2 regions of the Mycolicibacterium sp. SMGY-1XX genome follow, and region 2 is predicted to be linked to the other one. Evidence: riboswitches for the same ligand, from Rfam matches in the RefSeq annotation. Region 2 holds a riboswitch; the other holds the start of a gene.
The links. A riboswitch is a leader RNA that binds a small molecule or an ion and turns the genes downstream of it on or off. The one in region 2 is predicted to bind cobalamin.

Region 1: it holds a riboswitch for cobalamin, as region 2 does, so the genes downstream of both, NL241_RS34380 (ABC transporter substrate-binding protein) here and NL241_RS09595 (VWA domain-containing protein) in region 2, are expected to answer to the same signal.

Annotation. Positions count from the first base shown of each region.
Region 1 is NZ_CP101139.1:7,193,798-7,201,683, reverse strand. Features, by position in the region: gene NL241_RS34390 (transglycosylase domain-containing protein) at 1-883, shown strand, start outside; partial or broken gene NL241_RS34385 (glycosyltransferase family 87 protein) at 898-2,478, shown strand; cobalamin riboswitch at 2,452-2,587, shown strand; gene NL241_RS34380 (ABC transporter substrate-binding protein) at 2,622-3,593, shown strand; gene NL241_RS34375 ((2Fe-2S)-binding protein) at 3,590-4,216, shown strand; gene NL241_RS34370 (FecCD family ABC transporter permease) at 4,237-5,229, shown strand; gene NL241_RS34365 (ABC transporter ATP-binding protein) at 5,226-6,047, shown strand; gene NL241_RS34360 (LacI family DNA-binding transcriptional regulator) at 6,017-7,063, opposite strand; gene NL241_RS34355 (MFS transporter) at 7,147-7,886, opposite strand, start outside.
Region 2 is NZ_CP101139.1:1,952,260-1,960,145, forward strand. Features, by position in the region: gene cobBC (bifunctional hydrogenobyrinic acid a,c-diamide synthase/histidinol phosphate aminotransferase CobBC) at 1-1,861, opposite strand, end outside; gene cobO (cob(I)yrinic acid a,c-diamide adenosyltransferase) at 1,858-2,472, opposite strand; gene NL241_RS09595 (VWA domain-containing protein) at 2,472-4,463, opposite strand; cobalamin riboswitch at 4,492-4,669, opposite strand; gene cbiE (precorrin-6y C5,15-methyltransferase (decarboxylating) subunit CbiE) at 4,685-5,911, shown strand; gene glpK (glycerol kinase GlpK) at 5,940-7,457, opposite strand; gene NL241_RS09610 (GlcG/HbpS family heme-binding protein) at 7,614-7,886, opposite strand, start outside.

The sequences.
Region 1 (7,886 bases), 2.0 Mb from region 2:
CGAGCTGGAGAACGGCCCGTCCGACGTCGCCGACGCCGCGCACCGGGCCGGTATCGCCGAGAGCTTCCCCGGTGTCGAGCACACCTTGAGCGAGGACGGCCAGGGCGGGCCGCCGAACAACGGCGTGGTGCTGGGGCAGTACCAGTCCCGGGTCATCGACATGGCCTCGGCGTACGCGACGCTGGCTGACTCCGGCGTCTACCACCGGCCGCACTTCGTGCAGAAGGTGGTCAACGCGCAGGGCCAGGTCCTATTTGACGCCAGCACCCAGGACACCGAGGGTGAGCAGCGCATCGACAAGGCCGTCGCCGACAACGTCACCGCCGCCATGCAACCCATCGCCGGCTATTCCAACGGCCACAACCTGGCCGGCGGCCGCCCGTCGGCCGCGAAGACGGGCACCAATCAGCTCGGCGACACCGGCGCCAACCGCGACGCCTGGATGGTCGGGTTCACCCCGTCCTTGTCGACCGCCGTCTGGGTGGGCACCGTCGACGGCACCAAGCCGCTGGAGAACCAGTGGGGCTCGCCGGTGTACGGCTCGGGCCTGCCGTCGGACATCTGGAAGGCAACGATGGACGGCGCCCTCGAGGGCACCGACGACGAGGAATTCCCGAAGCCGACCGAGATCGGCGGGTACGCCGGGGTGCCTGCCGCTCCGCCACCGCGGCCGACGCAGACCGCGCCGCCGACACCGCAGCCGGGCACGGTGATCCAGCCCAGTATCGAGATCGCGCCGGGTATCACCATCCCGCTGGGTCCGCCGACGACGGTGCCGGCTCCGGTTCCGGGTGGCGCTCCGCCCGTACCGGCCGCGCCGGGCGCTCCGGTGCCCCCGCCGGTCGACCCCAACGCACCGATCGTGCCCCCGCCGCCCCCGTGACGGAATCGGGGGGAGTGTCACCGCAGCGGTTGGCCACCGATACCCGCAGTGCCGACGATCGGGACCTGCCCAGCCGCAACGATGTGATGGTGTCGGCCATGTCCGACGTGGTCGGGGGACCGGTCGGACGGCATGCACTCATCGGCAGGCAGCGGTTGTTCACCCCGCTGCGGGTCATCTTCGTCATCGCCCTGGTGTTCCTCGCGCTGGGGTGGACCACCAAATCGCCGTGTCTGCAGACCGTGGGCACCGGCACCGCCGATCAACGCGTGGCCAACTGGGAGAACCAGCGGGCCTACTACTCGCTCTGTTATTCCGACACCGTGCCGCTCTACACCGCGGAGTTGTTGAGCCAGGGCAAGTTCCCGTACAAATCGAGCTGGCTGGAGACCGACGAGAACGGTCAGCCCCGCACCCAGTACGACGGCACCCAGGCCATCCGTTACATGGAGTATCCGGTGCTCACCGGCGTCTACCAGTACGTGTCGATGGCGCTGGCCAAGACCTATTCGGCGCTGACGCGGGCCGTCACCTGGCCGGTGCTCTCCGGTGTCGCCGAGGTGGTGATGTTCTTCAACATCGCCGCGTTCGGCCTGGCGCTGGCCTGGTTGGCGACGGTGTGGGCCACCGCGATGCTGGCCGGACGCCGCATCTGGGACGCCGCCCTGGTGGCCGGCTCGCCTCTGCTGATCTTCCAGATCTTCACCAATTTCGACGCGCTGGCAACGGCTTTCGCCATGGGTGGGCTGCTGGCGTGGGCGCGCCGAAGACCGGTGCTGGCCGGTGTGCTGATCGGCCTCGGGGTGGCGGCCAAGCTGTATCCGGCGCTGTTGCTCCTGCCGATCGTGCTGCTGGCGGTGCGGTCGGGCCGTCTCGTCGAGGCCGGTAAGACGGTGGCGGCGGCGCTGGCCGCCTGGCTGGTGGTCAACCTGCCGATCATGGTGCTGTTCCCGCAGGGGTGGGCGGAGTTCTTCCGGCTCAACAGCCGCCGCGGTGAGGACATGGACTCGCTGTACAACGTGTTCGGCAGCTTCACCGGCTGGCGGGGTTTCGACACCGAGCTCGGCTTCTGGGAGCCGCCGGCGATTCTCAACAGTGTGGTTGCGCTGTTGTTCGTGTTGTGTTGTGCCGCAATCGCCTACATCGCGCTCACCGCACCCACGCGGCCCCGGCTGGCGCAGTTGGCGTTTCTGGTGGTGGCGGCGTTCCTGCTGACCAACAAGGTGTGGAGCCCGCAGTTCTCGCTGTGGCTGGTTCCGTTGGCGGTGCTCGCGCTCCCGCACCGCAGGATCCTGCTGGCCTGGATGACCATCGACGCCCTGGTGTGGGTGCCGCGCATGCTGTTCCTGTTCGGCGAGCAGAACAAGGGTCTGCCCGAGCAGGCGCTGACCACCACCGTCCTGCTGCGAGACATCGCCGTCATCGGGCTCTGTGTCCTGGTGATCCGGCAGATCTACCGCCCCGCCGACGACCTGGTGCGCTGGCGTGGCCGTATCGACGATCCGTCGGGCGGGGTCTTCGACCGGGCTCCGGACAACCCACCCTCGTGGTTGCCGGACTTCCTCTCAGCTAAAGTCGGTAGCGCCGGTCAACCGATCGGCTCCGATGGACAAGCAGGAAGCCGGTGTGAATCCGGCGCGGTCCCGCCACGGTGACCGGGTAGCGAACCCGGAAGTCCGATACTGCCTCCACCGGATGAGCCTGCCCTGGGACGAGGACATCCCGGATGGAGTCACGCATGACCGTTCGCACACTCTGTGCCATCCTCACCGTTGTAGCGCTTCTCGCCGGCTGCAGTTCGGCAGCTTCGGACACCAAAGCCGAAGCGGCAGAGGGCTTCCCGCTCACCATCGACAACTGCGATGAGGCCGTCACCGTCGACGCGCCGCCGGCCCGGGCGGTCGGCTATTTCCAGCAGTCCACCGAGATCATGCTGGCGCTCGGATTACAGGACTCTGTGGTGGGCAATGTCTACCCGGACAATCCGCCGCTGCCGCAGTACCAGCAGGCCTACGACGACATCCCGTTGATCTCGGACAAGGACGCTTCCTTCGAACAATTGCTGGCGGCGGGCCCGGATTTCGTCTACGGCGGCTACCGCAGCGCGTTCGCCGAGTCGGAGGGCCGCGCCCGCGCTGCGTTCGCCGATGCCGGGATCACCACGTATCTCAGCCCGGAGGCCTGCGCGACGGGCCCGGTCCGGATGGATGACGTCTACGCCGAGATCGAGCGGGTCGCCACGATCTTCGGTGTGCCGGAACGCGCGGAGAGCCTGACGACCGAGATGAAACGCAGCGTCGACGACGCGCGCGCCGGCATCGAGGGCGTGCCACCGCTGAAGGTGTTCGTCTACGACAGTGGCGAGGACTCGGCATTCACCGCCGGCGGCAAGGGAATCGGAACCCAGCTCATCGAATTGGCCGGGGGAACCAACATTTTCGCCGATCTCGACGAGGTGTTCGGCGACGTCTCGTGGGAACAGGTCATCGAACGCAACCCCGATGTCATCGTCATCTATGACTACTTCGGCGCGCCGGGGGTGGAGAACAAGAAGGAGTTCCTGCGGTCGCGGCCGGAGCTGGCCGACGTACCGGCGATCAAGAACAACAGGTTCGCCGACCTGACCCTGCAGGACACGGTGATGGGGGTTCGGGCGCCGTACGCGGTGGGCAAGCTGGCAGCGCAGTTGCATCCGGACCGCTTCCAATGACGTTGGCGGCTGCGCTCACCCGCGCCGCCCGGTTCGGCGGGTACTTCGAAGTCGGACTGGACGGGGCCGTTCCGGAGTTCGACCTCGACAGGACGCTGACGGCGGTGGCCGCCCGGCTCGGTACCGCCGAGTCACGGGTGGCGGTGTCCTCTCTGCAATACGAGTTCGCCGAACGACTGTGGGCGGTGTCGCTGGGGGCGTGGGCTTTCGGCCGCATCGTGCCGGACCTGACCGGGCTGCGGTACGGCGCCGGCGCAGACGGCAGGCTGGTCCTGGGTTTCGCGGACCTGCGCGGCACCGATTGTCTGGGTGCGACCACGGAACAGGTGGCAGAATTGTTGGCGCACAACGTCATCAGCCAGCTCGAAGTCTTCCACGAGACCGTGCGGACCGCCACCAAGATGGCCGATGGTCTGCTGTGGGGCAACGCCGCCACGGCATTGGTGCTCTCGGCGCGGTCAGCCAGCCGGGGCCGGTCCTGCTATGCCGTCGCGTCGGCGTTGTTGGCGCAGCCGCCCCTGCTCGGCCGGGTCATCGGACCGATCACCACCCCCAAGCGGCGGAGCTGTTGCCTGTTCTACCGCACGGCCGCCGGACGCAAGTGTGGGGACTGTCCGCTGTGAACCCGCGGGCTTCCTACCCCATGGTCATGCTGGGCCTGGCCGCCCTTCTGGTCGCCAGCATGGTGCTGGGTCTGGCGATCGGCTCCATCAACGTCCCGCCGGCCGATGTCGCCAAAGCGATTCTGCAACAACCTGTTCCCACGCATCACGCGACCATCGTGCTGCAGGTGCGGGGGCCGCGGGTGCTGCTGGGCGCGGTGGTGGGCGCCGGCCTGGGTGTGGTCGGGATGACCTTGCAGGCGCTGGTACGCAACCCGCTGGCCGATCCGTTCCTGCTCGGGGTCTCCTCCGGTGCTTCGGTGGGCGCGGTGGCGGTCATCCTGACCGGGGTGACGGTGTTCGGGTTCGCCTCGACGTCCGTCGCCGCCTTCCTGGGTGCTCTTGCGGCACTGGGGTTGGTGTACCTGCTGTCCCGCGCCGGTGGCCAGATCACCACCACCCGCCTGGTCCTCGCCGGTGTCGCGGTCGCCTACGTGCTGTCGGCGGTGACCAGCTTGATGCTGATCATGTCGAGCAGCGGCGACCAGGCCCGCCAGGTGTTGACCTGGCTGCTGGGCGGTTTGGGTGGGGCGAACTGGGATTCCCTGTGGCTGCCGCTGTCGGTGGTGTTGATCGGGCTGGCGGTGCTGCTGGCGCAGTCCCGCATCCTCAACGTCCTGCTGGCCGGTGATGAGGCAGCGATGACAATGGGGGTGGACGCCAACCGGTTTCGCGCGCAGGTGTTCGTGGTGACCTCACTGGTCACCGGTGTGCTGGTGGCCGTCAGCGGGCCCATCGGGTTCGTCGGGCTGATCCTGCCCCACGCGGTGCGACTGCTCGTGGGCAGCGACCACCGGCGGGCGCTGCCGGCCACCGCGCTGGCGGGCGCCTCCTTCCTGGTGATCGCCGATATGGCGGCCCGGACGTTGGCGTCACCGCAGGAGATCCCGGTGGGTGTGCTCACCGCGTTGTGCGGTGGGCCGTTCTTCCTCTGGCTCATCCGCCGGGATGCCCGCCGGACGGTGGCCGCGTGAGCGCCGCGCGATTGCGGGCCGACGCGGTGTCGGTGCGCCTCGGCGGCCGCATGGTGGTCGAATCGGTGTCGCTGTCGGCTGAACCGGGCCAGGTCATCGGGGTGGTGGGCCCCAACGGGTGCGGAAAATCCACCCTGTTGCGCGCGCTGGTGGGCATCCTGAAACCCGCCGCCGGGCAGGTGTACGTCGACGGGGTGAAGATCGGTCAGCTGTCCAGCAGGGAGCTCGCCCGCCGGGTGGCCACCGTATTACAAGATGCGGCAGGTGATTTCGATCTGCGCGCCCACGATGTGGTGGCGATGGGCCGCGCCCCGTTCAAGCGGATGTTCCAGCGTGACGACGCAACGGACGCCGCGATCGTCGCGCAGGCGCTCGACCTGGTGGGCGCCGCGCATCTGACGTGGCAGCCGTTCGCGCTGATGTCCGGCGGCGAGCGCCAGCGGGTGCTCATCGCGCGGGCCCTGGCGCAGCACCCGCGTCTGCTGGTGCTCGACGAGCCCACCAACCACCTCGATATCCGGCATCAGTTCGACGCCCTGGCGTTGCCGCGCCGGCTGGGGGTGACGGCCGTCGTCGCGCTGCATGATCTGAACCTGGCCGCGCACTATTGCGATGTCATCCACGTGCTCGATCGCGGGCGTTCGGTGTGTGCGGGCCCACCGGCGGAGGTTCTGACCCCGGAGTTGTTGGCGCAGGTCTACGGTGTCGTCGGCACCGTCGGCCCGCATCCCGTCACCGGTCGGTCCCAGGTGAGTTTCGATCCGGGAGGGTCGGTGGCCGCGACCGGTCAGGCGGTCTCGCGCGCGACAATGCGATAGCCGACGTCGACGGCGGTGGCGTCGACGGCTTCACCGTTGATCCGGGCCAGGAGGAGATCGGCTGCGCGCGAACCGATTTCGTTGACGTCCACACTGACGGTGGTGAGCGCGGGGATGAGGTGGCGGGCTATCTCGAAGTCACCGAAACCGGTGATCGCCAGCTGGTCCGGCACCACCAGGCCCCGTCGCTGGGCAGCCAGCACCGCGGCCGCCGCGAAGACGTCGGAGGCGAACACCACCGCGGAGGTTTCGGGATGGCGTTGCAGCACGGTGTCGAGCAACTCCACCCCGGTGTCCATGGACACCTCCCGGCCGGGCAGGTCCACCACACGCAGGGGTTCATCGGGGAGCAGGGCGCGCATCCCGGCGGTGAATCCTTCGAGCCGCCGGCTGGCCCGGGCGTCACCGGGTCGCAGGATGCCGGCGAATGTCAGTCTGCGATGGCCGTTGTCGACGAGGTAGCGCACCACGTCGATCATCGCGTCGCGGTTGGAGAAGCCGACCAGGGTGTCCAGCGGTTCGGTGTTCCAGTCCCACGTCTCGACCACCGGGGCGCCGTAGTCCCGGAGCAGTCGGGTGGTGAGGTCGGTGTGCAGCGTGCCGACGATCAGGAAACCGTCCGGGCGCCGGGAGATGGCGCCGCGAATCAGGTCCTCCTCGCGCTCCTCCTCGTAATCGGTGTAGCCCACGGTCATCTGGTAACCCGCCGGGCCCAGACGCGCCGCCGCCGCGCGCAGGGTGTCGGAGAAGATCGACGCCGAGATCACCGGGACGATGGCCGCGATGGTGCGGCTGCGATTCGAGGCCAGGTGGCTGGCGGCCAGATTGGGGACGTAGCCGGTCTCTTCGATGGCCCGGTGCACCCGCTGCCGGGTCTCCTCGGATACCCGGTCCGGGCGGCTGAGCACCCGGGACACCGTTTGGGCGGACACGCCCGCGGCCTCACCGACCTCCTGCATCGTGACGGATCGGGTCGAGGAGGCGCCACGAGTGCGCCGCTGGGTGGACCCAGCCACACGGCCCCCTTCGATCGATCGGTCGGCATCCGGTGGTGCCGAAGCGATCGTATCGGTGGGGGCCGTGGCCGGTTGCGGTGAGATCAGCGAGCGCTCACGGTGCTGTCCGTGGCGGTCTCGCCGCCTGCACCCGACGGCGGCGCCGGATCTGCTTCGTAGCCGCTGATGTCGTGATTGGTCTCCGGGGCCTTCCACATCGAGAACGCGGACACCCCGGCCAGGATCGCCACCAGTCCCGCGACCAGCCACGGGCTGCCACCGCTGGCGGCCACCAGCGCGGTGGCGATCAGCGGCAGGGGCCCACCGACCAGCGCCGAGGTGGACTCGCGGGCAGCGGCGATGCCGGAGAAGCGCACCTCGGCGGGGAAGTACTCGGCGTAGAAGGAGGCTTGGACGCCGAAGATCGCACGGTCGGCGATGTGCGCGACGATCACCGCGAGGTAGAGCAGCGCGATGTTGCCGAGGTTGATGATCAGGAAGAACGGTACGACGAACGCGATCAGGAACAGTGCGCCGCCGATCACCACCGGCCGTCGCCCAATCCGGTCTGAGAGGCGGCCCCAGAACACGGTGGCGATGGAGCCGATCAGGCCGCTGAGCATGATGCCCACCAGGGAGGCGACCGTCGGATACCCCAGGGTGTTGATGGCGTACGACAGGGCGAAGGTCTGGAAGATGTAGGTCAGCGAGCCGCCGAAGTTCACCCCCGCGGCGATGAGGACCATCTTCGGGTGCTGGGTGAGCAGTCGGCGCATCGGGGATTCGTCGCGGTTGCGCACCTTCTTCTCGATGCGCTTGTAATCCTCGGTCTCCTCCATCCGCA
Region 2 (7,886 bases):
CAACCACCCGGCCGGGCCGCAGCAGCCGGCGTATCGTCTGCGCGGGGTGCAGCACACCGGTGGGGTTGGTGGGGTTGCCGACGACCACCAGATCGGCGTCGTCCGGCACGATCTCGGGCCGCAACGCGAAATCGTCGTCGGCAGAACACAACACCGTGGTGACGGTGTGACCGGCTTGCTCCAGTGCCAGGTGCGGTTCGGTGAACTGCGGGTGCACCACCACCGGCCGTCGCCACGCTCGCAGGCCGGCGATCAGGAAGAACGCCTCGGCCGCACCGGCGGTCGGCAGCACCTCCTCGCCCGCGCGGCCGTGCCGGGCGGCCAGCGCCGAACGAGCCTGCGCGGCATCGGGATAGGCGCCGGACTGGTCGACGGCACGGTGCAGCGCGTCGTCCAGCCAGGTCGGGCGCGGACCCGCGTAGACGTTGACGGCGAAGTCCAGCAATCCGGAGCCCAGCTCGGCGTCACCGTGATGCCGCAGATCCACCGGCGGCGGGCAGGACGCCACATAGTCGTGGGCGGCGTCGGCGAATCGCTGAGCCAGCTGCGGGTGGCCGGCCCAATGGATGTGCAGATACGACGCATGCAGGGTCGGGCCGGCGAATCCTTCCGCGCCCGCGGGAAGAAGCCAAGCGGCGCACTGGGTTTCGGGATCGGCCTCAGGCGTGACCCGGGTGCGGTGGAATTCGTGGCCGGTGATCTCCTCGCCGGCCCTGCCCAGCAGGGAGTCCCCGGCGGAGATCGCGGTGCGGTAGCCCAGCGTCAGTTTCGGCGTCATCGCCGCGGTGGCGTCCACGGCGCCGATCGCCGGGATGTCCTCCAGGGTGCGGCACAGATAAGTCAGTCCCGCGCACTCGGCGACGGTGGGCACCCCGGCCGCGATGGCATCCCGGAGCTCGGCGATCAACGCCGCATTGGCGGCCAGATCCCCGGCGTGCACCTCGGGAAAGCCGCCACCCAGATAGATGCCCGCCGTACCGGGCGGCAGCGCCGCATCGGTCAACGGGTCGAACTCCACCACCTCGCAGCCGGCGGCGGTGAGCAGTTCCTCGGTTTCGGCGTACCGGAACGTGAACGCCCGGCCGCCGGCGACCGCGACCACCGGCCGGCTGCCGGGGCGCGGTGTCACCTCGGCAGCGGGATCCCACCCCGGGGTCTCCAGAGCAGGTGCCTGCCGGGCGATGTCGAGCACCGCGTCGAGATCGACGTGCTGCTCGATCACTTCGCGCAGCCGATGCAGGGTGGCTGCGGATTCCACGCGTTCGGCGGCCGGGACCAGACCGAGGTGCCGTGACGGCATCTCGACACCCGCATCACGGGGCAGCACACCCAGAACCGGAATATCGCGGTGCGCCAACGCCTGACGCACCTCGTCGGCGTGCCGCTCGGTGCGAGCCTTGTTCAAGATGACGCCGGCGATCCGCACCGCCGGGTCGAAGTGCGCCAGCCCGGTGACGACGGCGGCGTGGGTGCGCGAAGCGTGCGAGATGTCGACGACGAGGATCACCGGTGACGCGGTCAGTGCGCTGACGTGGGCGCTCGAGGACTCGCCGTCGGTGCCCAGGCGCCCGTCGAACAGACCCATCACACCCTCGATGACCGCCACGTCCGCGCCGGCCGCGCCGTGCACCAGCAGCGGCACGATTCGCTCCTCACCCACCATGAACGGGTCGAGGTTGCGGCCGGGCCTACCGGTGGCCATGGCGTGATACCCGGGGTCGATGTAGTCGGGGCCGACCTTGTGACCGCTGACCGACAGGCCACGCGCGGACAGCGCCGCCATCAGACCGGTGGCGATGGTGGTCTTTCCGTGTCCGGAAGCCGGTGCCGCCACCACGAAGCGGGGCAGCGCTGTGGTCACCACTCGATGCCTCGCTGGCCCTTCTGGCCCGCGTCCATCGGGTGTTTGACCTTACCCATCTCGGTGACCAGGTCAGCGATCTCGACCAGTTTCGGGTCGGCGCGACGGCCGGTGATGATGACGTGCTGGCGGCCGGGGCGGTTCGCGAGTGTCTCGACGACGTCGTCGATGTCGACCCAGCCCCAGTTGATCGGGTAGGTGAACTCGTCGAGGACGTAGAGCTCGTGGGTTTCGGCGGCCAGCCGCTTCTTGATCTCCGCCCAGCCCTCGGCGGCGGCCACGGCGTGGTCCTCCTCGGTGCCCGGTTTACGCGTCCAGGACCAGCCCGAGCCCATCTTGTGCCACTCGACCGGACCGCCCTCGCCGGTCTCGTCGTGCAGGGCACCGAGGCGTTCCAGCACGGTCTGCTCACCGATGCGCCACTTCGCCGATTTCACGAACTGGAAGACTCCGATACGAAAGCCCTGGTTCCAGCCGCGCAGCGCCAAACCGAATGCGGCAGTGGACTTTCCCTTGCCGTCACCTGTGTGCACCATGAGCAGTGGCCGGTTGCGGCGTTGGCGGGTGGTCAGACGGTCGTCGGGCACCGTCAACGGTTGTCCCTGAGGCATCAGGCCGCCCCTTCTCGCGTTGCGCCGTGCACGATCTCGGTCAGCGCCTGGGCATTGAGCGCTGTCAACGCGGTGTACTCCGCACCCAGGTGTTCGGCCAGGGTGCGCGCCAAACCCATACGCATACGGCCGGTTTCGCAGTCGACGACGATGGAGCTGACACCTCGGGCGGCCAGGATGTCGGCGGCCTGGCGGGACCGGCCCACCGCGTCGGGTCCGGCGGTGGCGCGGCCATCGGTGACCACCACCAGCAGCGGTCGCCGGCTGGGATCACGCAGCCGTTCACGGCGCACTACATCGGCGGCTTCCAGCAGCCCTTCGGCCAGCGGTGTGCGCCCGCCGGCGGGCAGGTCCTCCAGGCGCCGCGCCGCGATGTCCACGGACCCGGTGACGGGCAGGGTCAACTCGGCGCCGGTGTCGCGGAAGGTCACCAGGCCCACCCGGTCGCGGCGCCGGTAGGCATCCAGCAGTAGCGACAAGATGGCGGTTTTGACGTGGCGCATCCGTTCGCGGGCCGCCATGGACCCCGACATGTCCACCACGAACAGCACGAGGTTGGATTCGCGGCCCTCCCGCACCGCGCGGCGCAGATCCTGGCTGTGCAGCCGGAGCCTGCCCGCGGTGCGACCCCGCGTGATCTGGTGCGGTGCGGCAGCGCGGACGGTCTCCACCAGGTGGATGCCGTGGCCGTCTCCGTCGACCCGGGTGGCACCCACCCGGCGCCCCGCGGCGGTGCGGGCGCGGCTGCGGCGGCCGGACTGTCCTTCGCCGACTCCGTTGACGGTGAACAGTTTGGCGCGGTAGGGCTCACCCGCACCCACCGGTGCGGGGGTCCCCTGGCCCGGCGACTTCTGCGTGCCGTCGCCGTCCCCGGGCGGGGAGATGTCCTCGGGTGCGCTCTCGCCGCCCCCGTCGTCATCGGGGCCATCCGGGTCAGGATCGGGCTCGGTGTCGGGAGCCTCCGGTGGCAGAACGTCGTCGAGGGCCTGCTCGTCCAGCCCGGGCGCGTCGAACGGGTTGCGCCGGCGCCGGTGCGGCAGGGCCAGGCGCGCGGCCACCCGGATGTCCTCGACGGTGATGTGTTCGCGGCCCTGCCACGCCGCGTGGGCGGCGGCGGTGCGCGCGGTGACGATATCGGCGCGCAGTCCGTCGACCTCGAAAGCCGCGCACACTTCGGTGACCTTCAACAGCATCTCGTCGGACAGCTGCACCTGGCCCACCAGGTCTTGAGCGCGCTGGATGCGCAGCTGCAACCGGTGCTGGGCGTCGGCGTAGCGGGCCCGGAACTCCTGGGGGTCGGCGTCGAAGGCGAGTCGGCGTCGCACCACGTCGGCCCGCAGGGCGGGATCTCGGGGGGCCGCGACCTCCACGGTCAGACCGAAGCGGTCCAGCAGCTGCGGACGCAGTTCGCCCTCTTCGGGGTTCATGGTGCCCACGAGCACGAATCTGGCTGCATGCGTGACGGATACACCGTCACGCTCCACGGTCAGCCGGCCCATGGCGGCGGCGTCGAGGAGCAGATCGACCAGGTGGTCATGCAGCAGGTTCACCTCGTCGACGTAGAGGATGCCGCGGTGCGCGTGGGCCAGCAGCCCCGGCTCGAAGTTGATGGTGCCGTCGCTGAGCGCGCGCTCGAGATGAATCGATCCGGCCACCCGGTCCTCAGTGGCACCCACCGGCAGTTCGACGAGGCGCACGGGCCGGGTCTCGATCATCCGCTCGGCGTCGAAGGGCCCGTCGGGGGACATCGCGTGCTCGTCGCCCGGGTCGGAGGAGAACCGGTCGCCGGCGTACACCTCGATCGGGGGCAGCACCTCGGTGAGTGCGCGCACCAGCGTCGACTTCGCGGTGCCCTTCTGGCCGCGCACCAGCACGCCGCCGATGCCGGGTGACACGGTGGTCAGCAACAGCGCCAGCGCCATGTCGTCGAGGCCGCCGGGTGCGTCCGGGTCGGCGCCGAGAACGGCGGAGAAGGGATACAGCTGCAGCATGAGGAGCTCCGCTCATGATCGCGAACCGAGAATGACGGTGTGCGAGGCCGGTCTTCGGACTGACCGAATCTCGTCCCTAGCCAGGGCGGGTTCGGATCACCGCAGCGGGCCTGTGCCGGATTCTCACCGTGCTTCCCAGATTCTCCCCAGCCACCGTCCGCTCCGTTTCCGACGCGGGGGCACCTGGGGCACCTCGCACCTGTCACGCTAGCATCGCCGCCGTGCCGGTCGCTGACGTGCGTCTCACTGTGGTGGGTATCGGGGCCGACGGCTGGGCCGGGCTCGGGGATAACGCCAGGTCGCTGATCACCGACGCCGAGACCGTCATCGGCGCACCGCGGCAACTGGGCCTGCTTCCCGAGGACGCCGGTCAGCAGCGTCTGACGTGGCCGAGCCCGTTGCGAGCCGCGCTGCCCGCGCTGCTGAACACCCTGGCCGGGCGCCGCGTCGTGGCGCTGGCCTCCGGTGACCCCATGGTCAGCGGGATCGGCACCACGCTGGTGGACGTGCTCGGCGCCGACCAGGTGACCGTGGTGCCCCATGTGTCCTCGCCCGCGCTGGCCCGGGCCCGTCTCGGCTGGTCGGCGGAGTCCACAGCGGTGGTCAGCGTGGTGGGCCGCGATGTGCACGCCGTGCTGCGTGAGGTGGCGCCGGGCCGTCGCCTGGTGGTGCTGTCCTCGGACCAGGACACCCCGGGCCAGCTGGCGGCGTTGCTGGCCACGCTGGGCTACGGCGCGAGCCGGATGGTGGTGCTGGGTGACTTGGGCAGCAACGCCGAGACCCGGGTGGACACCACGGTCGAGGGTTTCTCCGGCGCGGTGTCGCGTCTCAACATCGTCGCACTGGAACTGTCCGGTCCTCTCCAGACCGGTTGGGCGCCAGGGCTTCCCGACGATGCTTTCGAGAACGACGGGCAACTCACCAAACGTGATCTGCGGGCGGCCGCACTGGCCCGGCTGATGCCGGTGCCCGGTCAGGTGCTCTGGGATGTCGGCGCGGGAGCGGGGTCGGTGGGCATCGAATGGATGCGCGCCCACCCGACGTGTGCGACCGTGGCGGTGGAAGCGGACCCGGCCCGGGCCGAGCGGATCACCCGCAATGCCAAGGCGCTCGGTGTGCCCGCACTGCGGGTGGTCAACGGCCGCGCACCTGCGGCGTTGGCGGAGCTGCCGGCCCCGGACGCGGTTTTCATCGGCGGCGGCGCCACCCGGGCCGGAGTGCTGACCGAATGCCTGGCGCGGCTGCGGCCAGGAGGCCGGCTGGTGGTGCACGGCGTCACCGTAGAGACCGAGGTGTTGCTCGGTGAGGCCTACCGCGAGCACGGCGGTGAACTGACCCGCATCCACATAGAACGCGCCGCTCCGGTGGGGACGTTCACCGGGTGGACGCCGGCGCGCGCCGTCACCCAGTGGGCACTCGTCAAACCTGCGATTTCGGCGCGTTCGTAACCGCTCAGCGGTTACGAACGCGCCCAAATCACTCGACGTCGACCCAATCCAGCGTGCGCTGGACGGCTTTCTGCCAGCCGGCGTAGCCGGCGGACCGCTGCTCCTCACTCCACGTCGGGGACCAGCGCTTGCCCTCCTGCCAGTTGGCCCGCAGATCGTCGGGGTTCGCCCAGAAACCGGTGGCCAGGCCCGCGGCGTAGGCCGCCCCCAACGCAGTGGTCTCCGCGACAACGGGTTTCACCACATCAACGCCCAGGACATCGGACTGGATCTGCATGCACAGATCGTTGGCGGTGATGCCGCCGTCGACCTTCAAGACCTCGAGGTGCACACCGGAATCGGCTTCCATGGCGTCCACCACGTCACGGCTCTGGTAGCAGATGGCCTCCAGCGTGGCCCGGGCGACGTGTGCGTTGGTGTTGAACCGAGACAGTCCCACAATGGCCCCGCGGGCGTCCGAACGCCAGTACGGCGCAAACAATCCGGAGAAGGCGGGCACAAAGTACACCCCGCCGTTGTCGTCGACCTGACGCGCCAGTGCCTCACTCTGCGCGGCGCCGCTGATGATGCCGAGCTGGTCGCGCAACCACTGCACCGCCGAGCCCGTGACGGCGATCGAACCCTCCAGTGCATAAACAGGTTTCGCATCACCGAACTGATAACACACGGTGGTCAGCAGCCCGTTCTCGGAGCGGACGATCTTCTCGCCGGTGTTCAGCAGCAGGAAATTACCGGTGCCATAGGTGTTCTTGGCCTCGCCGGGTGCCAGGCAGACCTGGCCCACCATGGCCGCCTGCTGATCCCCGAGAATCCCGGTGACGGCCACCTCGCCGCCCACCGGGCCGGTTTCCAGGGTGTGGCCATACGGTTGCGGGGACGACGACGGCACGATGCGGGGCAGCATCTGACGCGGAATCCCGAAGAACGACAACAGTTCCTCGTCCCAGTCCAGCGTCTCCAGGTTCATCAGCATGGTGCGGCTGGCGTTGGTGACATCGGTGACGTGCACCCCGCCGCGGATGCCGCCGGTCAGGTTCCACACCACCCAGCTGTCGCTGGTGCCGAAGATCGCGTCCCCGCGTTCGGCGGCCTCACGCACACCGTCGACGTTCTCGAGGATCCACTGCACCTTGCCGCCGGAGAAGTAGGTCGCCGGCGGCAGCCCGGCCTTGCGGCGGATCACGTCACCGCGCCCGTCGCGATCCAGCGCCGAGGCGATCCGGTCGGTGCGCGTGTCCTGCCAGACGATCGCGTTGTAGTAGGGTCTGCCGGTTTTGCGGTCCCACACCAGCGCGGTCTCGCGTTGGTTGGTGATACCCAATGCCGCCAGGTCACCTGCCTGCAGGTTGGTCTTGTTGAGCACGGTGGTGAGCACCGAGGAGGTGCGTTCCCATATCTCGACGGGGTTGTGCTCGACCCAGCCCGCCTGCGGCAGGATCTGCTCGTGCTCGAGCTGATGGCGACCGATCTCGGCGCCGCTGTGGTCGAAGACCATGGCCCGCGTGCTCGTGGTGCCCTGATCGACCGAGATGACGAACTCTGACATAACGCTCCTTTCCCGCATCAATCACAACCGAGCACCGTCAAGCCTCGCACGTTACCGGCGCAGTCCGATCCCTGTCCGCGGTTTCCACTGCCGCGGCATCCAATTTCTCTCAGGCAGAACCGTATTGACGATCAACTCCAGGAGCGCAGCAGTGGCTCAGATGGCCTGGGCGCCGGCCTCTGCCACCGACACGTCCTGCTCGACGCTGCCTGCGCTGACGCCGACGGCCCCGATCACCACGTCATTGTCGGTGAGCAGCACACCGCCACCGAAGATCACCATGCCACCCGAGGTCTGCTCCAGCCCGTAGAGTTCGGCACCCGGCTGGCACAGCGGCATGAGCGCGCTGGTGGGTGCGTTCATCAGGATCGAGGTGCGGGCCTTGCGGATGGAGATGTCGATGCTGGCCTTGATGGCCCCGTCCATGCG